One region of the Nesterenkonia halotolerans genome, then DNA from elsewhere that is predicted to be linked to it. Evidence: riboswitches for the same ligand, from Rfam matches in the RefSeq annotation. Region 1 holds a riboswitch; each other region holds the start of a gene.
The links. Region 1 has a riboswitch for S-adenosylmethionine ahead of H4W26_RS04355 (LLM class flavin-dependent oxidoreductase). Riboswitches for the same ligand answer to the same signal wherever they lie in the genome.
Positions count from the first base shown of each region.

Region 2: it holds a riboswitch for S-adenosylmethionine, as region 1 does, so the genes downstream of both, H4W26_RS07250 (ABC transporter ATP-binding protein) here and H4W26_RS04355 (LLM class flavin-dependent oxidoreductase) in region 1, are expected to answer to the same signal.
Region 3: it holds a riboswitch for S-adenosylmethionine, as region 1 does, so the genes downstream of both, H4W26_RS07270 (acyl-CoA dehydrogenase family protein) here and H4W26_RS04355 (LLM class flavin-dependent oxidoreductase) in region 1, are expected to answer to the same signal.

Region 1 covers NZ_JADBEE010000001.1:944,422-954,961, reverse strand. Annotated here, with positions in the region: gene H4W26_RS13980 (helicase-related protein) at 1-1,388, shown strand, start outside; gene H4W26_RS04370 (endonuclease/exonuclease/phosphatase family protein) at 1,385-2,224, shown strand; gene H4W26_RS04365 (hypothetical protein) at 2,228-2,560, shown strand; gene H4W26_RS04360 (hypothetical protein) at 2,620-3,603, shown strand; SAM riboswitch class IV at 3,710-3,825, shown strand; gene H4W26_RS04355 (LLM class flavin-dependent oxidoreductase) at 3,889-5,277, shown strand; gene H4W26_RS04350 (ABC transporter substrate-binding protein) at 5,386-7,071, shown strand; gene H4W26_RS04345 (ABC transporter permease) at 7,075-8,112, shown strand; gene H4W26_RS13675 (ABC transporter permease) at 8,132-9,052, shown strand; gene H4W26_RS04340 (dipeptide ABC transporter ATP-binding protein) at 9,049-10,540, shown strand, end outside.
Region 2 covers NZ_JADBEE010000001.1:1,574,446-1,584,985, forward strand. Annotated here, with positions in the region: gene H4W26_RS07215 (AEC family transporter) at 1-764, shown strand, start outside; gene H4W26_RS07220 (hypothetical protein) at 810-1,886, shown strand; gene H4W26_RS07225 (HAD-IC family P-type ATPase) at 1,913-4,480, shown strand; gene panD (aspartate 1-decarboxylase) at 4,539-4,961, shown strand; gene H4W26_RS07235 (hypothetical protein) at 5,148-5,612, shown strand; gene H4W26_RS07240 (hypothetical protein) at 5,708-6,679, shown strand; gene H4W26_RS07245 (ATP-binding protein) at 6,666-7,799, shown strand; SAM riboswitch class I at 7,941-8,052, shown strand; gene H4W26_RS07250 (ABC transporter ATP-binding protein) at 8,062-8,937, shown strand; gene H4W26_RS07255 (aliphatic sulfonate ABC transporter substrate-binding protein) at 9,114-10,196, shown strand; gene H4W26_RS07260 (ABC transporter permease) at 10,193-10,540, shown strand, end outside.
Region 3 covers NZ_JADBEE010000001.1:1,586,822-1,597,361, forward strand. Annotated here, with positions in the region: gene H4W26_RS07265 (LLM class flavin-dependent oxidoreductase) at 1-159, opposite strand, end outside; gene H4W26_RS07270 (acyl-CoA dehydrogenase family protein) at 251-1,465, opposite strand; SAM riboswitch class I at 1,471-1,557, opposite strand; SAM riboswitch class I at 1,741-1,827, shown strand; gene H4W26_RS07275 (flavin reductase family protein) at 1,836-2,366, shown strand; gene acs (acetate--CoA ligase) at 2,447-4,489, shown strand; gene H4W26_RS07285 (O-acetylhomoserine aminocarboxypropyltransferase/cysteine synthase family protein) at 4,486-5,781, shown strand; gene H4W26_RS07290 (CoA-binding protein) at 5,781-6,317, shown strand; gene H4W26_RS07295 (helix-turn-helix transcriptional regulator) at 6,382-8,043, opposite strand; gene H4W26_RS07300 (hypothetical protein) at 8,122-8,328, shown strand; gene H4W26_RS07305 (AAA family ATPase) at 8,411-9,349, opposite strand; gene H4W26_RS07310 (SipW-dependent-type signal peptide-containing protein) at 9,855-10,496, shown strand.

The sequences.
Region 1 (10,540 bases):
AGGAGGTACTCGACATCGCCGAGCAGGGAGTCCGAAGCCTTCTGGCTGAACTCCTCCCGGAATCTTTGGCGACGGTAGACGACTTGGGCGCCGAAGACCCCCGCTGGTACTGGGCGGCTCCGATGCTGCTGGACCGGCGTCGAGATCCGGCGGCAGCTGACGCGCTCGCGCGAGCGATGCGTGAGTTCCTCTGGGGACTGCCTAAAGGCTTGCTCGAGGGAGAGGAGCATGCCGGGCAGGCCGCCAGTTCCCGTGCGGCTCGGCTTCACCTCGATGAGACGCAGAGATTGCCGGACAATCTGGGACGTCCCCCTGTGGATCTGCCAAGGCGGATGGCGGAGCTCGGCGTGGGAGGGTTTGGAACCAGTGCGATGCGCGCCTTGACGCGCATCGCAGGAGATCACTCGGCCGAAGAGGTGAAAGACCGTAGCGTGGCTGCGTTCAGCATCGCCCGGGCCTTGAGGTTGCTGTTCAACCGGCCTGAGGTCGTCCCAGTCGTCCGGTCTTCCGGAGACCGGGCCTACTGGCGTGATGCGCTCCAACATGCTCTCGATGGGGGCCTGCAATCAGTGTTAGACGAGTTCGTCCATGTGCTGGTCGAGTCAGAAGGACTGTCCAACAAGGATCCTGCCGAACGAGTGGCCGGAGTTTCCATGGCTGTCATCGAGGCGCTTGGTCTGCGCAGCACCGTCAATGAGATTGAGACCTTCGAGGTAGACGGGCCCCGCATCTACTCGCATCAGCACCGTATGAGCACACATTTTGCCGCACGGTATGGGGGTCGCAGAGCAGCTGATGACAAGACCTTCCACCGTGAGTCCTCGGTCCGCAGAGCGTTCAACTCGCCGTTTAGGCCCTTTGTCCTGGCGTCAACGTCCGTGGGGCAGGAGGGGCTGGACTTCCATCCCTACAGTCATGCGGTGGTGCACTGGAATCTTCCTTCGAATCCCGTGGACATGGAACAACGAGAAGGTCGAGTGCACCGGTACAAGGGCCACGCGGTCCGGAAGAACATTGCCGAAGACTTCGGTGATCTGGCGGTGCTGGGGGAGTCGGAAGATCCATGGCAGGGAGCGTTCGACGCCGCCGTGGTGCAGTCCACCGCGCAGGGCATCTCCGAGCTGGTGCCGTACTGGCTGCACACCACTCCAGGTGGGGCGACGGTGGAGCGGTATATCCCCGCGATCCCGTTCAGTCGCGAGGTCGGACACCAGCGGCGACTCACCAGGACAGTGGGGGTGTACCGCCTGGCGTTCGGCCAACCGCGACAGGACGATTTCATCAGTGTGGTGGCGGATCGGCACGAAGAGCTCGCCTGGATGAAGGTCGACCTGAGCCCACCGGGGACGCAAAGCAGTCGACGTGACCCGGCAGCAGATGAGAGGTGAAAGAGACGCGCGTGGTCTCGTGGAACATGGCGTACATGAAGCCGGGGAAGTTTCGAGGACGGGAGAACCGACGTCGTCAGTGGGCTCTCTTGGCGGCGCTTGCCCCTGACCTCGCATTGCTGCAGGAATGCCAACCTGCAGACCTGAATGTTCTGGCTCCGCAATGGATGTCCGGTCGCTACGACATCAACGGTGTACCGCGCAGCAGCCGGGTAGGGGGAAGCTCGATTCTGGCCAAGAAGGAGTTCGGGCTGCGTTCTGGACCGGAGGTTCCCGCCCAGCATGAGCATCTCTGGGAAGCGTTTAGAGGCTATGTCACGACTGGCGTAGTCGATCTGGAGAATTACGGCCTCCTGACTCTCGCCTCCGTGCATGCGTTGGCCGGTTCGGATACGCCCTCCACGGTGACTGACACGGACAGTGCTGCAGCGCGTCGGCCATCCAGGGATCGCGCTGGTCACAATGATCTGGCTGCCCTCATGCTTCAAGAGGTGCAGAGCGACCGTTTCATCTTCGCCGGGGACTGGAACGTTGCCCGACTCTTCGATAACACGGCGCCCAAAACGGCCCCGGGCAACAGGGAGTTCTTCCAGATGAGAGACAGTCACGGCTGGCGAGACGCGATGCGCAGATTCCATTCCGATGAAGTCCGGACCTATCTGTCGTCGGGAACAGCACCCTTTGAGCTGGATCATGCTTTTCTCGATGATGTTCTATACGAGTCCTTGACCCGCGCCGATGTGATCGAGGGAGCGCCGGCCGACGAGCTGAGCGATCACGCGCCGCTGCTGTATGAGTTTGGTTCGAGGCCTCCCCAGAAGACGGAGGAATTCTGAAGCATGAGTGCACGGTCAACACGAATGCGACGGCGAGTCGCGCCACTAGCGATCTTTACCGCCACCGCTGCCGGGCTGCTCACCGCGTGCTCAGGCGGGCCGCCGGAACCGCAGAGCGTGGAAGAGGAGGCGCTGCAGTCGATGAGTCATCTCCCGCAGGTCAAAGGTGCCGCGTATTCCTCCCAGGATGGCGTCTTGGAGGTGACGATCTGGGACCCGGAGGAGGAGATCAGCGAAGACGAGGTTCGCGAGTACACGGAGGCTGCAGAAGACGCGACGGATGGCGTGGACGTCCAGATCCACGTCGAGGTCTCACAACCTCCGCAGGGAAACTGAGCATGTCGGGGGAGTTCCGGTACGTGCCTGATGTAGGACGCGGTGAATGGCTTCGTCCCATGGAGGCTGAGCCCTTCGGCAGTGTTCTGTCGATAGTGCCTCGCGGCTACGAGATGTATGCGCGAGTGTTTCACCCTCTCGAGCGTGACCGCCCGGTGGCTGCCAAGACATGGCTCGGCGTTGACGAGGCGACCTACTTTGAAGGCACCTCGGACATCGACGCTTCACTTGAAACGGAGCGCACCACCTGGGCAAGCGTCGCGGAAGCGTTCGGCACCACCATGCACTCAGAAGCCCAGTACGCACGCCTGCAGCGGTCCCTCCACGATGACGCGCAGGAGGCTGTCGCTCCTGATGGGTGGCGCTACGGTGTTCCATCTATGGGAAGCCTCGAGGCGAGGTCGCTCTCGGTCCTCGCCCGCGTGCTTGCCCGGCATACTGCGACCCCCGATGCCGGTATTGCTGCTGTCTGGGAAGGATGGGGTGGCCTCGTGAGCTCGGCTGGGGTGCAGTTCATGGTGGTCGAAACGGGTGACGGCTCTTCGGCTGACCACCACGCCGAGGCAGTTGTGTGGCGCGCCGCGGTGTCGTTTCGTAGGAGGGCTGCTGCCGCCCGCAGGTTCAGCAGGAGGATCCTCCGGTTGGTGAAGCGGACTCTCCCGACGATCGCTTGGAATACGCCGAAACCAGGCTCTGGCGTGCTTCCCCCTGAGATCGCGACCGGTCCGCGGTTCGACCTCCATGGAGAGACCGGGCGGCACTATTTCCTCTTTCAGGCCGGTGCAGAGCACTTCTCCGACCCTGATTGGCCTGCACGGGCGCCGTGGGCCGAGCACCCCCAGTGGGTCCAGTCGCCCAGCCTCCTGTGGCCAGACGATCACTCCTGGGTGCTCGCCACAGAGATCGATTGCGACTCGACGCTGGTGGCGGGAACCAGCGAACTCATCGGCGAGCTGATGCAGACACCCGGCCTCGAAGTGCTCCTCATCCGGACAAACGCTGACCTGACGTGGGACGGTGACGGACTCAACCGTCCTGTGTAGCCGTCTCGCCGGCTCGAGCCCAACACTGATGACGCGTTTCCATTTATGTCAATCACTATGTTCATCACTTGTGTTCAGCTCTGTAGCGCTCTAAGCTGAACCACAGAATCACGAGTTCCGGACCACAGCCCTGGCTGTCCGGACAGCAACCCTCTCACCGTAGTGGGGTGCTCCAGGTGATGATTCGGCCCGGTGTCGCAACCGCCCGGGCAAGTACGGTGCCCCTGCGCCAGCTCCCTCGGAGTACGCAGGAGTGCCACGGTCAAAGAGAGACGTGGATACCTCATGCCTGAGCAGAACTCCGCACGCACCCCGCTGCACTTCAACGCCTTCGTGATGAACACGAACAGCCACATCCACCACGGTCAGTGGCGCCGAGAGGACGCCCAGCAGACCGAGTTCACGGATGTGGCCACGTGGATCAACCTGGCCAAGATCCTCGAGGACGCCAAGTTCGACGCCATGTTCTTCGCCGATGTCTCCGGCCACTACGGAGACTCCGATGCCGACTACTCGGTCTACCTCAACGAGGGGCTCCAGATCCCCTCCAACGACCCGACGGTGCTCCTCGGTGCCCTCGCAGTGGTCACGGAGAACATCGGCCTGGCCACCACCTCCAACGTCTTCCAGTCGCACCCGTTCCAGTTCGCCCGGCAGATCTCCACACTGGATCACATCTCCAAGGGGCGGATCGCCTGGAACATCGTCACCGGCATGCAGGACAACGGCTCCCGCAACTACGGAATGCCACGACTGACCGAACACTCCGAGCGCTACCGCTGGGCCGAAGAGTACGTCGACGTGACCTACAAGCTCTGGGAAGGCTCCTGGGACGAAGGTGCGGTCATCAAGGACCGTTCCGGCTCCCAGTACTCGGACCCCGCCAAGGTGCATAAGATCTACCACCAGGGCGAACGCTACTCGGTGGAGGGCCCCCACCTTCCCTCACCCTCCCCGCAGCGCACCCCGGTCCTCTTCCAGGCCGGCTCCTCCGCCTCCGGTCGCGACTTCGCCGCCCGCAACGCCGAAGCGGTCTTCCTTGCAGCACCGAACCCAGAAGTCGCCAGAGCGCAGATCCAAGACACCCGCGCCCGCGCCGTCGAAGCCGGACGGGCCCCTGAGGACATCAAGTTCTTCCAGGGGCTGAGCTTCATCATCGGGGACACCGAGGAAGAGGGGCAGCGCAAGCTCACCGAAGCCGAAGAGTTCGCCTCGCTGGACGGCTACCTCGCGCACTCGGCGCTGGTGGACCCAGAGGGTCGCGTCTACCCGCCGGAGACTCCGCTGAAGGACGTGCAGACCAACACCCGGCGCGGGTTCACCGAATGGGCGTCCAAGACCATCACGGACCGAGAGCCGCTGGTGGCCGACATCGCCTGGCGCTCCAACCGCAACAACCGGATCGTCGGCACCCCGGAACAGATCGCGGATCAGCTCCAGCAATGGCAGGACGCCGGGGTGGACGGGGTCAACGTCGTCAACTGGGTGATCCCGGGCTCCTTCCAGGAGTTCGCCGACAAGGTGCTGCCCGTCCTGCGCGAGCGCGGACTGGCCCAGCGCGAATACACCCCAGGCACGCTGCGGCAGAAACTGTTCGGCCGCGACCGCCTGCCGGAGACCCACCCCGGTGCGCGCTACCGCGGCGCATTCGCCCAGGTCCCTGCCACCGTCTGAGCGCTGCGCGCCACCATTCTTCCCCTCTGAACCACTCCGAGAAGGAGCCCCATGACCACCCCGCCCTCCCCGAACGCACCCATAAACAAGTGGAGATCCAGACTTCCCATGGGTGCAGCAGCACTGCTCAGCGCCGCCGTCCTCACCAGCTGCGGCAGCGCCTCCGGCCTGGTAAGCACCGAACAGGTCGCCGAGCGGCAGCCCACCGGTGAACCCCAGTCCGGCGGCATCATCGAATACGGCCACCTCCAAGAGCCCAAATGCGTCTACGGAGGCTGGATTCAGGAGAACTTCACCGCGCGCCAGATCCTGGACTCACTGGTCTCTCAGGACAACGACGGCGAGATCGTCCCCTGGCTCGCCACCGACTGGGAGGTCTCCGAGGACCAGCTCGTCTGGACCCTGGACCTGCGCGAAGACGTCTCCTTCACCGACGGCACCCCGGTCGACGCCGAGGCCGTGGCGTACAACTTCGACTCCTGGCTCGACGGCGGCAACGGCACCGCCGCCGCCCACCTGGGCGGGTTCTACGAAGACGCGACTGCCGTGAACGAGCACACCGTGGAGATCCAGCTCTCCGCGCCGTTCTCGCCCTTCCTCTCCACGCTCTCCCAGTCCTACTTCGGCATCCAGTCACCCACCGCGCTGGAGAACCGCAGCGCAGAGGAGAACTGCCGCGCCCCCATCGGCTCCGGGCCCTTCACCGTGCAGGCCTGGGAGAGCGGGCAGTACCTCGAGTTCGCCCGCAATGAGGACTACAACTCCGCCCCCGAGAACGCCAAGCACCAGGGCCCGGCCTACGTGGAGGGCATCCGCTGGAGCTTCATCCCGGACAACACCTCGCGCTACGGCTCGCTGCTCTCCGAAGAGAGCGACGCCGTGGGCGAGATCCCTGCGGTGAACATTGCCGAGGCCAAGGAGCGGTTCGACTTCGAGCAGTACATCACCCCGGGCCGTCCCGTGGTGATCAACCTGAACACCGAGAAGGGCGTCTTCACCGATCAGCAGGTCCGCCAGGCCCTCAGCTTCGCCACCGACCGGGAAGCCAACATCGAATCCGCCTTCCTGGGCACCGTCCCCTTCGAGCCCAGCGGGTATCTCTCGCAGAGCACCCCCGCCTACGACGCCGAGGCGGCCAGCGAGTATCCCTTCGATCTGGACCGCGCCAATGAGCTCCTGGACGAGGCCGGCTGGACCGAGCGCGCCGAGGACGGCACCCGGATCAAGGACGGCGAACGCCTGGAGGTGCTTTTCACCTACGGGTTGAACACCATCGTCACCCCCGACGGGAACACCGCGATCCAGAACTTCCAGGAACAGGCGCGCGCCGCCGGCTTCGACATTCAGCTGCGCCCGCTGACCCCCTCGGAGAACTCCTCCGGGGCCTTCTCCGGCCCGGATGCCTACGACGCCCAGGTCGGCTATTGGACCTCACCCCATGCCGGGATCCTGAACATCAACTATCGCCCGGGGACCGAAGAGGCGCCCAACGGTGCGAACACCACGTTCCTGGTGAATGAGGGCGTCTACGAGACCATCCAGCAGGCGCTGCAGGCCCCGACCTCGGAGGAGGTCGCCGAGCACTTCTCCGACGCGCAGCACCAGCTCAGCGAACTCGCCCCGGCGATCGGGCTCTACACCCAGACCAACACCATCGCCGTCTCGGATTCACTCGCCGGCGTCTGGCTCGAGGAGTCCCAAGGCTCACCGGTCTTCCACGACGCCTACTTCGTCACCGATGAATCCGGTGCTGATAAATCCGACGCCGAAGAATCCACAGAAGAAGAGGGCTGACCCATGACTCTGACCCCCTCCACCGTGCTCACCGAGCCCCTCCAGGCCACACCCGCGCCACCACCATCACAGTCCCCGCGGCAGCGCACCCGACCGGCGCTGATCCTCAGCCTGCTTCTGCGCAAACTCGGAGCGGCCGCCGTCGTCGTCTGGGCCGCCGCCTCGCTGACCTTCCTGATGCAGGCGCTGCTTCCGGGGGACCGGGCGACCATGTTGTTGAACCAGCAGACCGGCCAGGTCCAGGAACGCTCCGCCGAGGAGCTCGCGCCGATCAATGAGATGTTCGGCTTCACCGACCCGCTGCTCGTCCAGTACCTGAGCTTCCTGGGCGGCCTGCTCCGCGGAGACCTCGGCGTCTCCTACCAGCTGCTGCAGCCGGTCACCACCGTCATCGGGGACCAGATCGCCCCGACCGTCATCCTGACCTTCTCCTCCCTGGCAGTCGCCTGGGCCGTGGCACTGGTCCTGCTGGTGCTCACCGCACGCCGCGTGGGCTGGGTGTCCCGGCTGTTCTCAGGGTTCGAAGCCGCCGCCGCCGCGCTGCCGCAGTACTGGCTGGGAATCATCCTGCTGGTGGTCTTCGCTCTCGGCTTGGGACTGTTCCCGGTGGTCGGGGGAGAGGGGCTCATCGGGCTCGTGCTTCCCGCGCTGACCCTGGGCATCCCGCTGGCCGGCTTCCTGGGCCAGACCATGCGCACCGAGTTCGAACGCACCCTGGACGAGCCCTTCGTCCTCACCGCGCGGGCCCGCGGCATGAGCGACACCGCCGTGCGGATCAGACACGTGCTGCGCCACGCGCTGCTGCCCGGACTCACGCTGACCGGCTGGGCCATCGGGTCGCTGTTCTCCGGGGCCGTGATCGCGGAGAACGTCTTCTCCCGGCCAGGCCTCGGCGGGGTGCTGGTCGACGCGGTCAACGGGCGCGACCTGCCGGTGGTCTGCGGCGTCGTGATGCTGGTGGCGCTCATCTACGTCATCGCGAACCTGGTGGTGGACACCGCCTATGTCCTTGTCGATCCGCGCCTGAAACTGACTCACTGAGTCAGAACTGGAGAAACCCATGACCACCACCCTGAACCCAGCGTCAGACACCAAGCCGAGCACAAGCCAGCCGACGACGGCGGCCTCTCAGCTGCACTCCTCGCTGCAGTCCCGCAGACCCAAGAGCAGACTCCGTCAGGTCCCGCTGACCGTCTGGATCGCCGGAATCGTCGCGCTGCTCCTGCTGACCGCCAGCCTCGCGCCCTCGCTGCTGGCCACTCACGATCCCCGCGCCATCCAGCTCGAGTCACCGCTGGCAGCGCCGAACGGGGAGCACTGGTTCGGCACGGATCAGTCCGGACGTGACCTCTACTCCCGGATGGTCCACGGCACGGGAGAGTCTCTGCTGATCGGACTGGGGGCCACCGGCATCGGCGTCGGACTGGCCCTGCTCTTCGGTGCCTGGGCCGGGCTCGGCGGACGATGGGCGGATGCGCTCATCGGCCGGGGACTCGAAGTGTTCTTCGCCTTCCCGACCCTGCTGCTGGCCATGGTCTTCATCACCATCTACGGGCCCTCGGCGCCCACGCTGATCCTGGCCGTGGGGTTGGGGACCGCCCCTGGCTACACCCGCATGGTGCGCGGACAGATCCTCGCGGTGCGCCACTCCGGCTACGTCCAGGCTGCTGAGGCGCTGGGGCATTCACCCTGGCGGATCCTGAGCCGACACATCCTGCCCAATGCGCTGCGCCCGCTGCTGGCGATCCTGACCCTGGGCATCGGACAGTCGATCGTCTGGGCCTCCGGCCTGGCTTTCCTCGGCTTTGGCGTCGCCCCGCCTTCACCGGAATGGGGCGCGCTGCTGGAAGCCGGCCGCCCCTACATCACCGAAGCCTGGTGGCTCGAAATCTTGCCAGGCCTGGCCGTACTCGCCACCGCACTGACCGCCACGGTTCTGGGCAAACACCTCGAAACCGCCTTGGAAGGATCACAGTCATGACCACCACCATCACGAACCCCACCCTCGACACCGCGACCCCGGCACGCACTGAACCCATGTCAGCACTGACCGCCGCAGCCACCTCCCTGGTGACGCTGGAGGACCTCAATGTCTGGTTCACCGACGCTGCCGGCGTGGCACACCATGTGGTGCATGACCTCTCCCTCGAGATCAATCCTGGGGAATGCGTGGCGGTGATCGGGGAATCCGGGTCCGGAAAGTCCGTGACCGCCCGGACGCTGATCGGTCTGACCGGATCCAACTCCCGTATCCAGGCCACCCGCGCCACGGTGGGCGGACGCGATATCCAGCAGACCACCGACGCCCAGTGGCGCAGGATCCGTGGAACGAAGATCGGATTCATCCTCCAGGATGCGCTGGTCTCCCTGGACCCGCTGCGGACTATCGGCGCGGAGATCGGGGAGTCGCTGCGGCTGCACGGGGTAACCAAGGCCTCCCAACGGCGGGACCGGGTCATCGAGCTGTTGGAAGCCGTGGGTGTGCCGGAACCCGAACTGCGAGCCCGGCAGCGTTCCGGGGAGCTCTCCGGAGGCCTGCGGCAGCGCGCGCTGATCGCCTCCGCGATCGCCAATGACCCCCCGCTGCTGGTCGCCGATGAACCCACCACCGCGCTGGACGTCACGGTCCAAGCCCAGGTGCTGGACCTGTTGGCGCAGCGCAAGGCGGCCGGCTCGGCGATCCTGCTGATCAGTCACGACTTCTCCGTGGTGGGCAGGCTGGCCGACCGGGTCCTGGTCATGCAGGGCGGACACATCGTGGAACAGGGCACCGCAGAACAGATCCTCAAGAATCCGCGCCACGAGTACACCCGGCAGTTGCTGGACGCCGTGCCCTCCGGAACTACCAAGGGCGAGTACCTGACCTCAGCGAAGCGCGCCGAGGCCCTGGAGGCCCCTAAGCTCTCCCCGGTGCGGGTCACGGAATCAGGAGATGCGCCGCCGGTTTTGCAGGCGACAGGACTGACGAAGTCCTTCCGCGGCCCCGACGGGGTCACCCGGACTGTAGTCAAGGACGTCTCCTTCGAGGTCCGAGGCGGTCAGACCTTGGGGATCGTGGGGGAGTCCGGTTCAGGAAAATCCACCACGGCCTCCATGGCCCTGGGCTTCCTGCAGCCCGATTCCGGCACGGTGCTGCTGAACGGCAAGCCGTGGAGCGAACTGGGAGTGGCAGGCCGGCGCAGCCGACGACGTGAAGTCACCGTGGTGTATCAGGACCCGCTGAGTTCCTTTGATCCTCGCTGGACCGCAGAACAGATCCTCACCGATGCGCTGGAACCAGCCACCGGTGGCATCGCGTTCGGCGCTCGCCGGAGGCAACGAGTCTCGTTGCGGGAACGAGCCGAGGAGCTGGTGCGCCTGGTGGGGCTGGACCCGCAGCATCTGTCCAAGCACCCGCTGCAGCTCTCCGGCGGGCAGCGTCAGCGGCTTTCCATCGCCCGGGCGCTGGCTCCAGAGCCTGATGTGGTGG
Region 2 (10,540 bases), 630 kb from region 1:
TCGCCGCGATCGGCGCACTCACGACTCTGGGCGTGTACATCCTGCTGGGTCGCCTGGTGCTGCTCAAGGGCCGAAGCGGCTCCGATCTGATGATCGGCGGCATGAGCGGCTCGCTGGTCAATGCGGCGAACCTCGGCTTCCCCATCGCAGCCTACGTGCTGGGAGACATCGCCCTGGCGGCGCCGATCATCATGTTCCAGCTCGCCGTCTACACCCCGATCTATGTGACCGCCCTGGACCTGCTCGGCAGGGATCAGGGCGGCACCTCCCGGGTGCGCCCGCACCCGCGGACCTCCACCCTGCGGAGCCTGGCGCAGTCGGCAGTCAACCCGATGATCCTCGGAGCCCTGCTGGGCCTGATCTTCTCCTGGCAGGACTGGCACTTCCCGGGGCCGGTGCAGGAATCCATCGAGATCGTGGCAGGCGCCTCCATCCCGCTGATGCTGCTGGCCTTCGGGCTCGCCCTGGTCGGCAGCCATCCCCTGGACAAGCGGGCCGACCGACGTCGTGATGTGCTTCTGGCCACCGCACTGAAGCTGATCCTGCATCCGTTGCTGGCCTGGCTGCTGGCCGAGGTGCTCTTCGGTCTCGACGGCCCAGAGGTGCTGGCCGCCGTCGTGCTCGCGGCACTTCCCAGCGCACAGAACGTGCTGGTCGCCGCCGTGCGCTACCAGGCCGGGGAGGTCATCGCGCGCGACACGGTCCTGCTGACCACCATCGCGGCGATCCCGGTGGTGGTGCTCGTGGCCGTGCTGCTGGGCTGAGCTGGGAGGTCATCGGCTCGCCGGGTCATTGCTAGGCTGACCCCTATGTCGCAGGCCCCTCCCCCACCCCCGAAGAACGACTCGGAGCAGTCGCCGCACGCCTCCCGCGTGGTCCTCTTCGCCTGGGTGGCGGCGCTGATCATGGCGCTGGCAGCCGGCGGTGCGGCCATCTGGCAGGTGAGCGAGAAGATCTACACGCCTGGCCACACCGCCCAGGAGTACTGGGATTCGATCAGCCGCGGAAGCGGCTCCGAGGCGCTGGGATTCTTTGAGTCCGAGGGTCTGGAGACCGGCGGTGAGGACAACGTGGACAGCGTCCTGCTCGATGGCTCCCCACTGGAGGCCAGCAGCACCGCGATCGAGGATCCTCGTTTCGGGGAGGACCCCGAGGGCGGCGGCGATGCCGTCATGCAGTTCGCGGTGGAGGGCGAGAACTACGAGACGCGGCTGCCGATGGAATCGCATGAGTCCACCCTCGCCGTCTTCAAGAACTGGGAGCTGACCTCCGGGGCCATGAGCCAGCTGCAGATCGATGTGCCGGGCGCCGCGGCGGGCGGCATCGCACAGATCGACGTGAACGGAGAGCCGGTCAACCTCGTCGACGACACCGCCACTCTGCGCTCCTACGTCCCCGCCGTCGTGGAGATCGCGGTGGACAGCGAGTGGCTCGTGGGCACCGCGCGCTATGTGGTGGTCCAGGAGGCCGGCGCGCAGGGCGAGGCGGAGGCGCACCAGATCACGCTCGACCTCAAGGCCTCCGAGGCGGCCGAAGAGGTCCTGCACGAGGAGGTCGAGGAGTACCTCGCCAGCTGTGCCGACCAGCAGGTGCTGATGCCGGCGGGCTGCCCGATGGGGATCAACACGCCGAACCAGGTCGTCACGGAGTCGATCACGTGGCAGATGCCGGAGCCGGAGGACCTTTCCCTGGGCTTCGACGAGGATGGCTGGGAGACCTCGGAGACCGAGATGGAAGCCACGATCAACTTCGACTCCCGGCATTTCCACGACGGCGAGAGCCTTCAGGAGAGTCACGACGTCGGGTTCGACCTGGACGTGGAGGTCGGCGCCAGCGGCGAGGAGCTCATCGTCTCGGTGACCGGCGCGGAGCCGCCCGAACTCTAGAGGCCCGGACGGTAGACTCTGGCCCTGTGGCTGCCCAGAGGACTGAGATCCGCGATCCCGCGGAGACCCGGTCTGCAGTGGACCCCGCAACCCTCGAGTCCGAAGGCCTGAACTCGGTCCAGGTGCTGGAACGTCACCGGCTCGGACTGGCGAACGTGCAGCCCCGCACCACCTCTCGGTCCCTCACCGAGATCCTGCGCACGCACCTGATGACGCTGTTCAACCTCATCATCGGCATATGCGCGCTGGCCATCATCGTGCTGGGCCGGTGGCTGGATCTGCTCTTCGCCGTCGCCGCCGTGGCCAACGTGATCATCGGGCTGTTCCAGGAGTACAGCGCCAAGCGCAAGCTGGACGCCATCGCGCTGCTGCATCAGGACAGCGTACGTGCGCTGCGGGACGGGATGCTGCTGGAGATCCACCGTGAGCAGATCGTCCTGGACGACGTCATCGAGCTGCACCGCGGCGATGAGGTCCCGGCCGATGGCACCGTGCTCAGCTCCGCGGGCCTGGACGTGGACGAGTCCATGCTCACCGGAGAATCCGACGCGGTGCCGAAACGCCGTGACGAGCAGCTGCTCTCCGGCACGGCCGTGGTGGCGGGCTCGGGTCGGTTCCGGGTCACCGCGGTCGGAGAGCGCGCCCACGCGGTCAAGCTCGCCACCGAGGCGAAGCGCTACCAGAAGATCAACTCGGAGCTGCGCCGTGCGCTGGAGAAGATCGCGTTCTGGCTCTCCCTCGTCCTGCTGCCCATCGTGGCCGTGGTGCTCAACGGACAGATGCAGGCCTTCGGAGGATGGAATGCGGCCTGGGCCTCCGGGCAGTGGCGCGACGCCGTGGTCACGGCGGTCTCCTCCGTGACGGCGATGATCCCGCAGGGTCTGGCGCTGATGACCACGATCGCCTTCGCCGTGGCCGCGGTGAAGCTCTCCAAACAGAATGTGTTGATCCAGGAGCAGCCCGCGGTGGAGATCCTCGCCCGTGTGGACGTGGTCTGTCTGGACAAGACCGGCACACTGACCGACGGCACCATCGCGTTCCACCAGGCGACTCCGCTGACTCCCCTCGGGCACCCCGAGGTGGTGGATCGCGGCCCGGACTCCACCGCGCTGGAAGGAACCGATGGATGGGAGCAGGCACTGGCGTTCTTCGGCGCCGATGAGCATGCGAACGCCACGGCCGCCGCCCTGCGCGCACCCTATAGGGCGCTGCCTCGGCATCGCGCCGCCAGTCAGGTGCAGTTCTCCTCAGCCCGCCGGTGGTCTGCGGTGACCTTCGCTGAGGACTCCGGCGCCCTGGCAGGACACTGGGTGCTCGGGGCCCCGGAGATGCTGCGTCAAGATGCCGTGGCCTCAGGCGTTGAGGTCGACGCGCTGCTGCGCCGCACGGATGCACTCTCCAGCCGTGGCCTGCGCACCATGCTGCTCGCCCATGCCCCGCTGGACGGGCCGATCGTCCCTGGCGGCACCGGACCCTTGGGCCGCGGAGAGCGCCTCCCCCAGGACCTGTCGCCGGTGGCGCTGCTGACGTTCAAGGAGAACGTCCGGCCCGAGGCCCGTGCCACCCTGGAGTACTTCCGTGAGCAGAACGTGGCGCTGAAGGTGATCTCCGGAGACTCACCCAAGACCGCCGCAGCAGTCGCCAGGGAAGTGGGCATGGCGGTGGAAGGCGACGCAGTGGACGCGTCCACGCTGCCCAGCGACCCCGCCGCGCTGCGGGAGGTGCTGGAGCACCACTCCGTGTTCGGGCGGGTCTCCCCCGAGCAGAAGCGACTGATGGTCGAGACGTTGAAGTCTGCGGGACATGTCGTGGCCATGACCGGCGACGGCGTCAATGACGCGCTGGCCATGAAGAAGGCTGACCTGGGCATCGCGATGGGCGACGGCGCCCCGGCCACCAAAGCGGTGTCCCGCATGGTGCTGCTGGACGGCCGCTTCGACCGGCTGCCCTCTGTGCTTGCCGAGGGACGCAAGGTGATCGCCAACACCGAGCGGGTGGCACATCTCTTCCTCTCCAAGACCGCCTACGCCATCCTGCTGGGCCTGGTGTACGGCCTGCTGTTCTGGGAGTTCCCCTTCCTCCCGCGCCAGTTCTCCACGGTGGACTTCCTGATGCTCGGCTGCCCGGCCTTCTTCCTGGCACTGATGCCCAACACCAGGCTGTATCGACCAGGTTTCCTGCGCCGCTCGGTGGTCTTCGCGATCCCCACGGCACTGGCGATCGTGCTCAGCGTGGTCACGGTCAGCGCGTTCGGTCGCTACCTGGCCGAGCCCGCCGCAGCGATCCAGACTGCGGCGACCCTCTGCCTGACAGCGGTGGGGCTGTGGGTGCTCAACGTCGCTCTGCGTCCGCTGACCCCGCTGCGCGTGACCCTGATCAGCTGCATGTACCTGCTCCTGGCCGCGGTGCTCCTCGTCCCGGTCTCCCAGCAATATCACCTGTTCGCAATGCCCTCGACCGAGCTGCTGAGCGCCTCGGTGGTCTCCATCATCATCGGCTGCGGATTGGTGGACGTCGGAAGCCGGGCCACCACAGCGCTGGCCCGGCGCCGTGGGGACTCCGGGAATTCCCGTGCGCAGGTCGACGCTGAATAATGGGGAACCTGTTCATCCATCCCGGCGCTTCGCCGGCTTCGTCGAAAGTGAGCCCTTCATGCTGAGGACCGTCATGGGCGGGAAGATCCACCGCGCCACGGTCACCCACGCGGATCTGCACTACGTAGGTTCCGTCACGGTGGACTCCGACCTCCTGGACGCCGCCGGAATCGTCGAGGGCGAGAAGGTCCAGGTCGTCGACATCACCAACGGTGCGCGGATCGAGACCTACACCATCGCCGGGCCCCGTGGGACCGGAGTCATCGGCATCAACGGCGCAGCCGCCCACCTGGTACATCCAGACGACCTGGTCATCCTGATCTCCTACGTGATGGTCGACGCGGCAGAGTTGGCCGGGCACCAGCCACAGGTCGTCCACGTGGACACGCAGAATCGAATCGTGCAGATCGGCAACGACCCCGCCGAACCGGTGCCGGGCGCCGTCGACCAGGTGAATCCGCGGACCGCGGTGCTGCACTGAGCTGAGCTGCGAGCGAGCTGGGCCGCTCGGGGCTGTCAGTAGCTGGGTTGTTCATCCGGAGCAGAACTGGACTGCATCAGGGCTCTTCAGCGGTCATGGCCGTGACACGGAGCCACAGTTCGGGCTAGGTTCGATTCAGTCACGCAGTACAGAGACACTGCAGTCATCGGCAGAACGGAGTTGATCATGAAACTGTTCACATTGGGCACAGGCATCGCCATCGGCTACCTCATCGGCAGCAAGCGAGGCAGAGCAGAATTTGAGCGCACGCTCAGCACCGTGAAGAAGAACGCCGCCGAGAAGTGGAAGGACCCCAAGGTCCAGGAGCAGGTCACCAAGGCCGAGGACACCGCCAAGAAATACGCCTCCGAAGCGGCAGGGTCCGTGAAGAAGCGCGCCGAAGACGCCAAGGGACCCGTGGCCGATGCCGCAGTGGATGCCGCAGCCCGGGTCGAGGAAGCCGCGAAGAAGGCCGGCGGCCCCGCAGAGAAGGTGGCTGGCCAGGCCTCCGCAAAGGTCAACGAGAAGGCCGGAGCCGCAGGACAGAAGTCCGGCTCCTCCTCCACCGGATCATCCTCCGGGTCCAGCACCGGCTCGACGACCGGCACCACAGGCTCGAACTCGAACAACGGCTCGAGCTCCAGCAGCTGAGCCTGAGGGCTCGAGCGCTGAACCCTTGAGCTGGCCGTGGTGCCTGCCCGCCGTGCGTGGGGCAGGCACCACGGCCAACCTATATCCTGAGAGCTATGCCGCCTGAGACCATCGACGCACGACTGATCATCGATACCCTCGCGAACCGTTCGATGAACGCGTTCGCCGAGGTGCCGCGCCACGACCAGCTCATCCGTCTGGCGCTGCGCCGGCGTCGCGTGGAGCTGCGCCCCGTCGGCGAGCGCAGCCTGGTCTTCGTCTTCGGCGGCGTGGTGGTCGGCGGGATGGACGCCACCGTGACCACCCTGGTCAGCGCCCACGCACGGCGCATCACCTCTGATCCGAACCTGCTGCGGCGACACCTGGAGATCCAGGAGATCCCCGTGGAGCCGCAGGTCGTCACGATGGAGCCTGCGGAGCCGCAGGCTGCGGCCCTCGAGCCTGGGGCTGAACCTGAGGCGACCGGGGAAGCGCCGGCCGAGCAGCAGGCTGCCGAACCCGAGCCACAGACTGCCGACGAGAGTTCACAGACTCCGGCGCCTCCCGCGAACAGCGTCCGCGTCTTCGTCGTCGGAGATCGGGTCTGCGCCGCGCTGCTCCGGGTGTCTCCCGTGGTCCTCGGCGACGGGACCTCGACCCTCCGTGAGCTCCTGGAGCAGGATGCCGTGGCTCGTGGCCGCCATGCTCTGGTCGCCTCTCCACCGGAGTGGGACCCGACCGCCCAGGCCGCGGGATCCGATGTGGACACACGGGTCCCGGCCTCGAACGAGCTGGTGCACCTCGGTGAGTCACGGGAGATCTCCGGCGGGGGTCTGCACATCGATCTCACCGACGAGTTCCCCGACTCGCTGCAGGAACTTGCCGTCGAGGCCGTGGCCGCAGTGCCCGGACTCAATGCCGCCGCCGTCGACCTGGAAGTCATCGACCTGGAGACCGCTGAGGGCGCGTTCGTTCGGGCCGTGCTGCCCGAGGCCGATATCAGCCCCGCCCACTACCCCGCGTATGGGGATTCCCATGACGTCGCGGGAGCCATCGCTGAGGAGATCCTGCTTCGTGCATCCCGATAATCACAGCGCCACGGCCGTGAGCGAGACCATGCCCCCGGCACCGCCCGCTCGGCCCGCCCTGGAACGCAGCGCCACGCCCAGCGCGCTCGAGAGCTTCATCGCCGAACATCTGGAGCCCGCGTTCGACCAGCTGCACCGCTGGCAGAACATCATGGACCACGAGATGCTGCTGCACCGCGCCGCCCGGCGAAAGAAGATGACGATCACGAAGATCAACGACTCCAATGTTCTCTTCTTCCTTTCCGGCATGGTGGTCGGTGGGATGGACACTGTCGTGACCTCTCTGGTCAGCCATCAGGCACGCCGAGTCTCAGCCTCCAAGGCCATGACCAAGAAATACCTGCAGGCCGCTGAGGTTCCCACGCCCAAGGGACGGGCGATCAACCCCACCGAGTTCACCCGCGCGGTGCAGCACCTGAAGAAGTCCGACGGCCCGGTGACGGTCAAGCCCTCCGCCGGGCGCGCGGGGCGGGGCATCACCACGGACATCACCACTCGGGAGCAGCTGCGGCAGGCGTGGACCTCCGCGATGGCGGCCCGTTCGGCCACCTCCAGCGCGCGCTACGTGATCATGGTGGAGGAACACCGTGCGGGACTGGACCTCCGCGCCTGCGTGGTCGGCGAGACCGTGGTCGGCGCGATCGCTCGCATCCCGTTCTACGTCATCGGCGACGGCGTGAGCACGGTCGCCGAACTGGCCGCCGCGGAGATCCAGCGCCGGCAGAGCAATGCATATCTTGCGACCCGGCAGCCCCGCGTCACGGACACCTTCCTGGCGCCGATGGGAATCACGACCGAGACGGTCCCTGACCACGGAGCCCTGCAGCTGCTGACGCCGACGGCGGACACCGCCCGCGGCGGTGGGCTCACCGTGGACGTCCTGGACCTGCTCAGCGATGAGCTCAAGGATCTCGCCGTGGACGGACTGCTGGCGGTGCCCGGCCTCGGCGCCGCTGCGGTGGACATGCTGGCACCGGAGCTCGGGTCGGCCGCGGAGGCCGTGGTCCTGGACGTGAATCCCTACGCGAACCTGATGCAGTTCCACTACCCCGCCTACGGCGCCGCGCGGCGGATCAACGATCCGATCCTGGACCAGCTGCTGCACCGCGCCTCACGCTGATCCAACGGTCAGGATGCCCCTCCCGCCTGGCCCCTGACCCCCTCTCCTCCGCCGACACGAGACCGAACTTGTGTGTCGTTTTGTCTCACCCATTGAACTCAGTTTTGATCAGATTCTGCGCCTGTGCGTATTCTGGTGGCTGTACCATCCCGAGCGGCCGAGAGATCTGGCTCGTCGACGCCGCAGCAACCCGGGCAGGGACACCTGGATCAGGTGTCTTTTCGCCGGGTGCTACCGCCAGGATCGATGGGAGTATCCTCTGATGATTTTGCCTGCCTCCACCCTGACCGAGGACGACGTGAGCGCCAAAGGCGCTGCCACCGATTCCTCCGGCGCGTCACCCGTGGCATCCAGCCGGCCGGGCTACACCTCACTCGATGTCCGACTCAGCGGCGTCGGCCGGTCCTTCGGCGACCACACCGTGCTGCGCGACGTCAGCCTGACCGTTGCTCCCGGCGAAGTGCTCGCCATTCTGGGCTCCTCGGGCTGCGGGAAATCCACTCTGCTGCGCGCCGTCGGCGGTCTCGACACCGGCAGCACCGGGGAGATCCTGATCAACGGCTCACCGGTGCAGCGCTATGACGAGCGCACCGCCGTCGGATTCCAGGAGCCGCGCCTGCTGCCCTGGCGCTCGATCTACAAGAACATCAGCCTCGGCCTGCCGCGGAGCCTGTCCAAGGCTGAGGGCCGCGAGCGGGTGGATGAGCTCCTGGAACTGGTCGGGCTGAAGGACCGCGCTGCACTGCGGCCCCGGGAGATCTCCGGCGGCATGGCGCAGCGCGCCTCGCTGGCGCGTGCGCTGGCTCGCCGACCCGGAGTGCTGCTCCTCGACGAGCCCTTCGGCGCCCTGGACGCGCTGACTCGCCTGAAGATGCAGGACCTGCTCCTCGACGTCCATGCACAGACCGGCACCACCGTGCTGCTGGTCACCCATGATGTGGATGAGGCGCTGCAGCTGGCCGACCGCGTGCTGCTGCTGGGCAAGAACGCCCAAGACCCCACAGCCGCCGAGGGAGCGACCATCGCGCGACTGCTGAATGTGCCGGGGTCTCGCCCCCGAGATCGCGCCTCGGCCGAGCTTGCAGCTCTGCGCGGCGAGCTTTTCTCCGGTCTCGGCGTGGATTCTCACACCCACTGACTCCTCAAAGCATGACGAAGCACGCCTGTCCCCGCGCGGCCTCTCCGCCGAGTCGATTCAGGTAGACCTGCAGATGACCCGTCACTCTCCGGGAACTCGTCACGGAACTTTGCTGAACATAACTCCTCGGGCTCCGCTCGAAGTCGCCCACCGTTGAAGAACTGAAAGGCTCTCCCATGCCCCGCACCACCGCTTCCCACTCGTTCGTAGCCTCCCACGGATCCGCCGCAAAGGCGGTCTCTGTCGCCGCCGTCGTCGCCCTGCTCGCCACGGCCTGCGGAGGAAACGGTGGCGAGGACGAGCAACTGGAGACGCTGAACATCGACTTCGCCACGTACAACCCGCTCAGCCTGATCATCCTGGAGAACGGCTGGCTGGAAGAGGAGCTGGAGGAGCTCGACGTCGATGTGAAGTGGGTGCAGTCCACGGGCTCGAACGTCGCCAATGAGAACCTGCGCGCCGGCAACATCGACGTGGGATCCACTGCAGGCTCCGCCGCCCTGCTCAACCGCGCCGTCGGCGCGGACACCCACACGATCATGATCGAGAACCAGCCGGAGTGGTCTGCGCTGGTCACCAACGGCGACTCTGACATCGAATCGGTGGAGGACCTCGAAGGGGCCTCGATCGCCGCCACCCCTGCGACGGACCCCTACTTCTTCATGGCCCGCTCGCTGCAGGAGGCCGGGCTCAGCGTGGATGACGTGGAGGTCCAGTCCCTGCAGCATGCCGACGGATGGCAGGCACTCGCCAACGGCGACGTGGACGCCTGGGCCGGCCTTGATCCCATCATGGCCGGCGCCGAAGCCGACGGCGCCGAGCTGCTCTATCGCAACGTCGACTTCAACACCTACTCGGTGATCAATGCGACCGGCGAGTTCGTCGAGGACCACCCAGACATCGCTCAGATCGTGGTCAACGTCTACGAGCAGGCGCGCGAGTGGGCCAAGGAGAACCCCGAGGGCACCGCGGAGATCCTGGCGGAGTACGCCGGTCTCGAGCCAGAGATCGCCGAGGCCGTCATCACCGAGCGCACCAACTTCGAAGTGGATCCGGTGCCGGGAGACGATGTCCGCGCCGCGATGGAGGCGGCCGGGCCGTTCTTCGTGGAGAACGGCGACGTGGACAGCCAGGAGGCGGTGGACGAGGCGCTGGATTCACTGTTCTACACCGAGTTCGCCGAGAACATCGAGGCCACCGACGCCGAAGGCACCGAGGACGCCGCCGACGAGGCCGATATCGAGGAGACTGACGAGTGACCGAGACCCTTCGCGCAGCACCCACCACCCAGCCGGCGGACGGACCGGCCCGAACACCACGGCAACGACGGCGCAGGAAGCTGCCCGGGGGCGGACTGCTGATCGGCGCCGTCGTCCCGGTGCTGCTGCTGGGGGTGTGGTGGCTGGTCACCGACGGCACCGGCACCTTCAGTCCGGTTCAGCTTCCCGCTCCACAGACGGTCTTCAGCGCCGGGATCGGGCTCTTCGAGTCCGGGGATCTGATCGATCACATGACGATCTCGCTGCAGCGCGTGCTGCTGGGCTTCGCCGCCGGGGCGGGACTCGGACTGGCTCTGGGCTCGCTGCTCGGTCTCTCCTCCATC
Region 3 (10,540 bases), 640 kb from region 1:
GATCTGCGCAACCTCGGTCCAGTAGCCGATGGTGTTGTACTCCCGGGCGCGGTCATCCGGGTGGCGCCAGAGCCCCGGAGACTGGTGGACCACGCAGTTCATGTCGAACGCGTTGAAGAGGATCTCGCGCTTACCGGCCTCGGTGGTGGGGTAGGTCATTCTCATGCTCCTTCAGAATCGGATCGAGCAGAACTGCATCCAACGGAATCGGATCCAGCTGTGGAAAGTCTGGGCGCCGCCGTGGGCAGTGTCAGACGAGCTGGGTGACGGCCGGGAGGTCTGGCTCGCCCACGCTCCACAGCCGCACCGGTTCGGTGCCGTTGACGCGGTGATCTCCGGCTATCCGGGCCTTGTACACCCAAGGGTTGTGGCTGGTGACCGTGCGGGCGTTGCGCCAATGACGGTCGAGACCGCGAGTCTGGCTGACTCCCGAGGCGCCGAGCACGTCGAAGATGCGCGTGACAGCTTCCAGCGCCGGTCGGTGCAGAGCCACCTGGGCGCGTCCAGTGGAGAGTTCGGCGGCGTTGGCGGCAGCGATCGCCTCCTCCGGCCCGGCAGTGCGCGCGGCGAAAGCGGCATCAAGATAGGTGGCCGTGTGGAGCACCTGTGCCCTGGCCAGCGCCGCAGCCGCATCCACCTCACCGATCACCTGGAGCAGCTGGGGGTCCGTGCGGGGTGTGCGAGTGTTGGCGTGGGTATAGGTGCGGGGACGCTCGTGCAGCAGTGCGGCCGCGTCTCGCGCTGCGGCTTCGACGATCCCGGCCAGGACGATCAGCAGGATGTGCTGGTACAGGGCCGTCTGGTAGGGGAAGCGGTCCGTGAGTCCACGCAGCTCCGAGGTCTGCACCGCGGCATCGGAGAGCCGTGCGGTCCCTGAACCTGTAGTGCGCTGACCGAATCCATCCCAGTCATCCTCGATCTGGACACCGGGCTGGTCCCGACGAACCAGCACCGCAAGCTCATTGTCGTCGGCGTCCCGAGCTGTGACATCGAGCCAGTCCGCGAAGATCGCCCCGGTGGTGTAGTACTTCACTCCGTTGACCACCGGTCCTGTGGAAGTCTCGCTGACCAGCGTCCCTGAACGGTGAAATCCGCCCTTGCCAGGTTCGGTCCACGCATTGCCCACCAGCTCACCGGCGGCGAGACGCGCCAGCCAGCCCTGCACAGGCTCTTCCCCCGCCGGGCGCCAGAGCAGGTCCTCCTCCACCGCGAAGTGCCCGCGCAGCACCTGGGGAAGATTGCTGTCCTGCGCCGCGAGCTCCAGGAGCACCACACTGGTCTGCACCCAGTCCAGCCCGCTGCCCCCGGAGGACAACGGAAGTCGGAGCCGACCGATGCCGGCGTCGGCGAGGGTGCGCACCTGTTCACGGGCCAGTTCCCTATGGCGTTCACGATCCAGGGCAGAGAGCCCGGCGCGCTCCACAGCGTCTCGAAGCTCAGCAGAGACAGGCAGATGTATGTTCATACTTTCCTCCATCGATTCTGGCGGTAGCACCCGGCAATCCCGGGTTGCTGCGACGTCGACGGGCCAGATCCCTCAGTCGCTCTGGATGGTGATGGGCTCAAATATAGAGGACAAGCATGCTGTTTCGTCAAATGGTCATGACTTCACATGTCGTCGTGTGTTCATTCACGGACCTGAACACACTAGGTTGCCGGGAGGCTCCGGACGTCATACGGCGTCTCACAGTGCGAACAAATCTTGCTGCTCCACGGTGCGAGCCCGTAGCTTTGAACCTGTAGCCATCCCGAGCGGCTGAGAGATCTGGCTCAGAGACGCCGCAGCAACCCGGATATGCCGGGTGCTAACGCCAGGACCGATGGAGTTGATCAATATGTCTGTCCCTGCTCGTACTCTCGAAGATCCTGCAGCCGCATCTCGCGTGGACTCTTTTGCGCTGCGCCATGCCCTCGCTCAGTTCCCGCAAGGCGTGGTCGCGGTTGGCGCGGAGGTCGACGGCTCCCCCGAGGCGATCATCGCGTCCACCTTCACGGTGGGAGTCTCCCTGGAGCCGCCGTTGGTCACCCTCGCGGTGCAGCACGATTCCTCCACCTGGCCCAAACTCGAGCGCAGCGGCAGTGAGCTGGGTATCTCGGTGCTGGGCCGGGATCAGAACGGGCTCTGCCGGCAGATCGCCTCGAAGGACCGCGCGAACCGCTTCACCGGGGTGGAGTACCAGCTCCACGGTTCCGCCCTGCTGCTCGAAGGCGTGCCGATGTGGCTGCGCACCCGTATCTACGACCAGGTCAGGGCCGGTGACCACGACATCATCGTGCTGGAGATCCTGGATCTGGGATTCACCGAGGACGCCGCCGGTCTGGTCTTCCACCAGCACGAGTTCAAGACCCTGACCCCCCTGAGCTGACCCTGAAGGACCCCTCGTTGACCACCTCGCGCTCCCCTGCCCTGGACACAGCCGCGCCCTCTTCGACGGCGCAGCGCGCTGTGTTCCCCGCAGACCCGCTGGTCGCAGATGTCCACAGCTGGGCCGACCCGACTGACGAGGACCAGCGCCTGGCGTTCTGGTCCGAGGCCGCCACCCTGCTCGACTGGGCCACACCGTGGGAGAACACCCACACCTGGACTCCGCCCGACCCGACCACCAAGCGCGGCCCGAGGATCGGCTGGTACGAGGGTGGGACGCTCAACGCGGCCGTGAACTGCGTGGATCGCCACATCGCCGCCGGGCGCGGCGAGACGATCGCGCTGCACTTCGAGGGCGAGCCCGGTGACCGCGAGGATGTCAGCTACGCCGAGCTGGGCCGCCGGGTCAATCAGGCGGCCAATGCGCTGACCGCCATGGGCATCACTCGTGGCGACCGTGTGGTCATCTACCTGCCGGTGCTGGTGGAAACCATCGTGATCACGCTGGCCTGCGCCCGGCTCGGTGCGGTGCACTCGCTGGTCTTCGGAGGCTTCTCCGCCGAGGCGCTGAAGTTCCGCGTGGAGGACACCGGGGCGAAGCTGCTGGTCACCACGGATGGTCAGTTCCGCCGCGGCAAGGCAGTCCCGGTGAAGGCCAATGCCGACGCCGCCGTGGCCGAGGCGACCACCGAGCACGGCGGGAACCTTGAGCACGTCCTGGTCATCAACCGCACCGACTCCCCCATCGAGTGGACGCCTGGGCGTGACCTCTGGTGGCACGAGGTGGTGGAGACTGCCTCCACCGAGCATGCCCCGGAGTTCTTCGAGGCCGAGACCGAGCTGTTCATCATGTACACCTCCGGGACCACCGGCAAGCCCAAGGGATTGGTCCACACCACCGGCGGCTACCTGACCGGAGCGCTCTACACCTACCTGCGGCTCTTCGCCCATCCGGATCCGGCCCGGCGCACCCATGACGTCCACTGGTGCACGGCTGACCTGGCCTGGGTGACCGCACACACCTATGAGATCTACGGTCCGCTGGCCGCTGGCGCCACCCAGGTGATATTCGAGGGGACGCCGAACACTCCGCACGAAGGACGCCACTTTGAGATCATCGAACGGCACAGGGTGACCACCTACTACACCGCTCCGACCCTGGTGCGCTCACTGATGGGATGGTTCCCCGAGGGCGTTCCGGCGCAGTACGACCTCTCCTCGATCCGGCTCGCCGGCACCGTGGGCGAGGCCGTCAACCCCGAGGCCTGGCACTGGATCCGCCGCGAGATCGGCAGAAACACCACCGACGACGCCGGAAGACCCGCACTTCCCATGGTGGACACCTGGTGGCAGTCCGAATCCGGCTCCACGGTGCTCTCCCCGCGTCCGGAGGACGCGCAGCTCAAGCCCGGCGCGGCCAGCCGCGAGTTGCCGGGCTGGGGCGCAGCCGTCGTCGATGATGCCGGCCGAACCGTCCCCCACGGAACCCAGGGAAATATCGTGCTCACCCATACCGGCCCGTCGATGGCGCGCACGGTCTGGGGCAATCCCGAACGCTATTTCACCTCCTATTGGGAGAAATACGCTGATCAGGGTTGGTTCCTCGCGGGCGACGGCGCACGGAAGGATGAGGACGGAGACCTCTGGATCCTGGGCCGGATCGATGATGTCATCAACATCTCCGGGCACCGGCTCTCCACGATCGAGATCGAATCTGCGCTGATCTCCCACCCCGATGTGGTCGAGGCCGGGGTCTGCCCGGTCTTTGATGAGATGACCGGGCATGCCGCCGTCGCCTTCACCGTGCTGACCACTGCGGCCCGCGAGCGCCTGGAAGCCGCTGGTGGAGCCGGAAGCGCGGCAGAGCGTGAGCTGCTCGGCGCCCTGCGCAGCCATGTGGGCGAGGTGATCGGTCCGGTGGCAAAGCCGCGCAGCGTGATCCCGGTGCCAGAGGTGCCCAAGACCCGTTCCGGGAAGATCATGCGCCGGCTGCTGACCCAGCTGCATGACGGTGAGACCCTCGGGGACACCACAAGCCTGCAGAATGAACCCTGTGTTCCAAAAATTGAAGAGATCTGCCAACGGCGCGGGACCGCGCCGAGAAAAGAAGAGGTAGCTCCATGAGCGATCGCCAGTTCGGCTTCCGCACCCGCGCCCTGCACGCCGGGGCCGTCCCCGATGCCGTCTACGGTTCGCGTGCCGTGCCCATCCACCAGTCCACCTCCTTCGTCTTCAAGGACACCGCAGACGCCGCGAACCTCTTCGCGCTGCAGAAGTACGGCAACATCTACTCGCGCATCGGCAACCCCACGGTCTCCGCGCTGGAGGAACGGATCGCCTCACTCGAAGGCGGCATCGGTGCGGTGGCCACCGCCTCGGGGATGAGTGCTGAGTTCCTGGTCTTCGCGGCACTGTGCGGCTCCGGGGATCACATCGTGGCCAGCTCCAAGCTCTACGGCGGCACCATCACCCAGCTCGATGTCACGCTGCGGCGGTTCGGGATCGAGACCACCTTTGTGGACTCGCTGGAGCCCACAGACTATGAGGCCGCGATGCAGGAGAACACCAAGGTGGTCTATACCGAGGTGGTCGCGAACCCCAGCTCGGACATCGCTGACCTGCGCGGACTCTCCGAGGTCGCACATCAGCACGGCGTGCCGCTGGTGGTGGACTCCACGCTGACCACCCCATACCTGATCCGCCCCTTCGAATACGGCGCGGACATCGTGATCCACTCCGTCACCAAGTTCATGGGTGGTCACGGCACCACCCTGGGCGGGGTCATCGTGGAATCCGGTGAGTTCCCCTGGGACAACGGGAACTTCCCCGCGATGACCGAACCCGTGGCCTCCTACGGCGGACTCTCCTGGTGGGGCAACTTCGGCGAATACGGCTTCCTCACCAAGCTGCGCGCCGAGCAGCTGCGAGACATCGGACCCTCCCTCGGCCCGCAGGCGGCGTTCAACCTGATCCAGGGCATCGAGACCCTGCCCCAGCGGATCGACGAGCACGTGGCCAACGCCCAGAAGGTGGCGGAATGGCTCGAAGCCGATGAGCGCGTGGACTACGTGAACTACGCGGGTCTGCCCTCCCATGCAGATCATGACCGCGCCAAGGAGATGCTGCCCAAGGGCGTGGGCTCGGTCTTCAGCTTCGGCATCCGCGGCGGCCGGGAGACCGGGGCCCGCTTCATCGAGGCCCTGCAGCTCGCCAGTCACCTGGCTAATGTGGGTGATGTGCGCACCCTGATCCTGCACCCGGGATCCACCACCCACCAGCAGCTCTCCCCGGAGCAGATGAGCGCAGCCGGCATCCCGGAGGACCTGATCCGGATCTCGGTGGGCATCGAGGACGTCGATGACATCATCTGGGACCTGGACCAGGCGCTGAGCACCGCAGTCGAAGGAGACAAGTGATGAGCGAGCAGACCCTGACCAACGACGACGAGGCCACGGCCGAACATCCCCATGGCCGCTGGACCGCGCCGTCGCCCTCGCGTCGCCTGCAGCTGCTGCGCAGCGCGAAGTCCGTGGCGATCGTGGGCATGTCCGACAAGCCCGCGCGCGCCAGCTACTTCGTGGCCACCTACCTGATGAGCTCCTCGAGCTACACGGTCTACTTCGTGAACCCGCGGCTCCAAGAGGTGCTGGGCCAGCCGGTCTACGCCTCGCTGAAGGACCTTCCCGAGGTGCCGGACATCGTTGACATCTTCCGCCGCCCCGAGGATGTTCCCGCCATCGCGGAGGAGGCTGCCGAGATCGGCGCGAAGACGATCTGGGCGCAGCTCGGGATCAGCTCCGAGGAAGCCATGCAGCTTGCTCAGGACGCTGGGCTCAACGCGGTGCAGGACCGCTGCATGAAGATCGAGCACGGCCGGTTCCACGGCAACCTGCACCTCTCCGGCTTCAACACCGGGGTCATCTCGGCGAAGCGGCAGATCCTCGACGGCTGAGTGCGGCTGCCGGGCCCGAGTCACGTTGCGCTGAACGGCGCCCGGCGCCCGGCGGCCGTCGACCTCAGCCGCCGGCTGTCCCGTGGCGCAGCCGGTGTCGGATCTCGTCGCGGGAGCTCACATCGAACTTGGTCAGCGCATTGCGCACATGGAAGTCGATGGTGCGCACGGAGACCCCCAGTTCCTCGGCGATCTCCTTATTGGTCCATCCGTCAGCGATCAGAACAGCGACCTGGCGCTCCCGCCCCGACAGCCCGTCCAGAGGGCCGGTGTGGTCGTTCGCCACGCTCTCGCGGAGCGTCTCCGGCTTCAGAGTGGGGATGATTCCCGCCGGTGTCATCGCCGGAGACGGCCCCTGGACGGGCGGGACCCGTTTGAGCGGAGCGTGCCGGTCCAACCGTGGCCTCAGCGCAGAGAGCTGCTCCAAGGCCAGCTGCAGAAGCCCCGGCGAACCCACGCGGGTGAACAGCGCGATGGACCACTCAAGCCCCTCGATCACGGTCACGCGATTCCGTTTCAGCTCCTGGGGATAGGCGATGACCAGCGCACCCATATCCAGGTATGTGAAGGCTCTGAAGAGCCGGAACCCACCGGCATCAGAGGTCTGCTGCGTCAGGTGCATCGGAGGCTGGGCTTCGAGCCACTCGTCGACCCGCGCGAATCGTCGCATGGCTTCGGTCGGGTCGTGCCTCCCCCAGGCTTGGAAGCCTTCCATATAGTCCACGACCGACCCCTCGAACTGCGGCGCGACGGGGCAGTCACCGGCTTGGACGACGCGTTGCACCGAGGGGATCATGGAACTCAGTCCGGCGTAGTAGGCCGCACGGACCAGCAACAGCACCGCGTCGATTTCGACGTTCATCCAGCCACCGGCCTCATCACGAAGTCGCAGCAGGTGCCGCACGGCGCGCGCGTGATCGGAATCCACCACGGCCGTCCAGGCGTACAGGTGTTCCAGCGCAGAAGACACCAGCACCCCCGCGTCCTTGCGCACAGCCGAGATCTCTTCGATCATGGGGGCGACGTCGGCGGAGCGACCTCTGCTGATCGGTATCAATGCCCAGGTCAGATAGGCGACAAGCGCCGTGGCATCCTCTCGCCTCAGCAGTGCGCTGTCCGTCGCGGCTACCGCCACGTCCATCGCCTCTTTCCAGAGTCCAGCCGTGAACAACACCCGAGCCAACTGGGCCTTCGCGAAGGTCAAGAACCTCATGTCAGGGGTCACCGCCATGACACCGGAGAGGTCCGCATACGCCCCGACCGGGTCGCCGAGATAGCGACGCCTGGCGCCTCTCGCCGACTTCAGACCCACCTGGAAGGCTTCGGAGTTGGGTATCTGCTCGAGTCTCTGAATCTCGTGAGAAATTTCAGCCTCGGCCTCCTGGACCGTGCGAGGATCCTGAGCATCGAAGACCTGCCATAGTTGAATGAAGGCGCTCAAACCAGCCGCATGCGCTCGCTCCCATTCCATCGCCTCTCGAGGTGCATCACCATGGTCCTGCGCGGCCAGGCGCTGGTCGAGATGCTGCTCCCTGACCGCAAGCATGCGCAGCGTCTCACGCTTTGCGGCCTCGGCGCGGCCAGGAGTGCCCATGATGCCCAGGTCCGCCGCCACCAGGGCGACGGCCTGTGCGAAGACCAGTGCCGCGGGGTCCTCGGGCTCGACTCGGGTCTGCCGTTCCAGCGCTGCGACGGCCTCCGGCAGGTTGTCGCGGTCCAGCGCCACGAGTGCGAGCCCGCCTTGTCACAGTGGACCAGGTTTGAGGCATCGGAGCGATGACTCATACGGCGGGAAGCAATCGAGGTGCCCCAGGATCGCTCCGAAGTACAACAGATCCTGGAGTGCCTGCGCGTCAGCCTTCAGGCTCGTCACGGCGAGGAAATGTTGGAACGCCTGTTCCAGGTCACCGCGCAGGAGGGAATCCGCGGCGGCATCGCGCAGATCGTGGATCAGCTCACTGATGGGCTCAGAGTCGGGCAGGACTCGGGCGATCTCCACGCGGTGGGTTAGGGCAGCAACACCATCGACGATGCCTATCAGTTTCCTGTGAAGCTCCATAAACTCCGTGGGACACAGCAGCGCCAGCAGCGCTTCACAGATGAGACCGTTGCGAATCTTGTATCCGAACAACCTCTCGCCAGACCGCCAGACCTGATTCCAGGACGTCGGAAAGGTCCGCAGGAGAATCCAGCGCGAAGGCGATCTGATGCTTTGCCAGTGGCACGGAAGAGACGGCGAGGAGGCGCAGCACCTCTCTCGTCTCTTCACTCAGCGGCACCAGAGCCTCTTCGAATGCTCGCCGCATCCACTGAGCTGCAGGTCCGGCCTTCGTCGCATTGATCGACATGGCCAGTCGTCGGGTACCGATGGAAGTGGCCGAGAGGTGGCGCCCCACCTCGTGCACCAGCAGAGGGTAGCCGGCGGTCTGCGCCTGCACCGTGTCGACCACGCCGGCGCTCAGCGGAGTGGTCAGATACTGCGCCAGGAGCTCTTTCGTCTCGGCTGGACGGAACGGGTCGACCCGGATATGAGTCCCGTTCGGGCTGTTCCGAGCGAAAGCGCTGAGCCGATTGACCTCCGGTCGGGCGGATGGGCGTCCAGACATCACCACCAGGACTGGCGCGTCTCGAAGCAGGGTGCAGATGCGCAGAAGAGCCTCAGCCGACTCACTGTCGATCCATTGGGTGTTGATCAGCGCGATCACCGTCGGACGACGCAGGGTCTGTGCCCGCTGCAGGCCTTCGCTCACGAGCTCGTCCACGCTCTGGTCGCGCAGCTGCGTCTCAGGTGGAAGCACGAGCCGACGCAGCAGATCTCCGGAGATCTCACTCTGCGCCTGGTCCAGGACGACGACGATCTCCCGCCAGTCCTCGAAGTCCGCGAACGCGTCCCGAAGGAGCGTCCCCTTGCCCACGCCCGCAAAACCCTCGAGATAGACGACCTGCGCCCGGCGCGCCGCCGCCAGGAGTGCAGACTGTCGGACCAGCGCAAGCTCCTGCTCGCGTCCGACGCGAGGACCTTCAGTGCCCAAAGAGTCCTCCAATATTGTGAATGTAACTCCGCTCACAGTACGGCTCTCGTTGTCGGCTTATCACTGCGCTTGTCAGATTACGCTGGCGGCGCTAAGCACGGTGCGCCCAGTTCAATCCTGAATCCAGGAATTTCAGATCAAAGCCCGTCGCCGCAACGCACATAGGCCGCACAAGCCACACATCTGCAATGGGGGGGCGGAGTGCGCGGCCACGCAAGGTAAACCACCCGCGCCAGCCAGCCCGGCCCAATGCTTGACTGACACTTCGTCACCTGACCATCCGGCTCGGGCCAAGCGCCCACATTCGCGCGTCTGAGCCTTGTTCGCCTCTGGAGGTACCGCGCGGTAACTATCTTCGAGTTTCTTTCGGAAAACTCTTGAATTGCGCACCACCATTTACTACGTTAACTGCTCACGAGGCACTAATGTTCAGCAGTTATGACCTAATCCTCAACAGGTTATTTCTCCCAGTAGTCGCCACCCCACTAAGACCGCTAGGAGACAAATGCCGGAGAACACGCCTCATCAGAACGTGCCGCAGCGCAGAAGGAAGGTCCAGGCTGTGCTCGCAGGAGGACTTGTGCTCGGCATCGGTGCCGCTGTCACGCTCGCCGCCTGGAATGATTCTGAGTTTGCCGAGGGTATCTTCACCGCAGGAAACTTCAACCTCGTGGGCTCCACCGAGGACGACCCATCATCCTTCACAGACCACAACGTGAATGAAGCAGATGAAGTCGCCGCGCTGACATTCGACGCAGGCAACATCGTCCCGGGTGAGACCGTGTACGCCCCGTTCCACGTGCGCCTAGACGAAGACACCACCGTGGACGGGAGCATTGAGGCGGCAGAGGGTGTCGAGCTTGCCGCGGAGGGCGAGAACACGGAGTTCTTGGCGTATTCCCTGCACCGCACATCCGATTGCAGTTCGGGCGGAGTTTCTGAGAGCACACCCATCGCCGAGTCGGGCAGTCTGGCGCCCGGGCCGGTGCCACTCGCTGAGGCAATCCCTCTCGAGTCCAATGGTGATGACGTCGCGGGAGAGACCATCTCATTCTGCTTCGTCGTGTCGGCGGACGATAGCGATCTCGTTGAATCGGCAAGTGCCACCGCGACATGGGAGTTCCTGGCAGTCTCCGACGACGCCTGACCGTTGCTCGCGGAATACTCGTACGCAGCTGATGGGCACCGGGA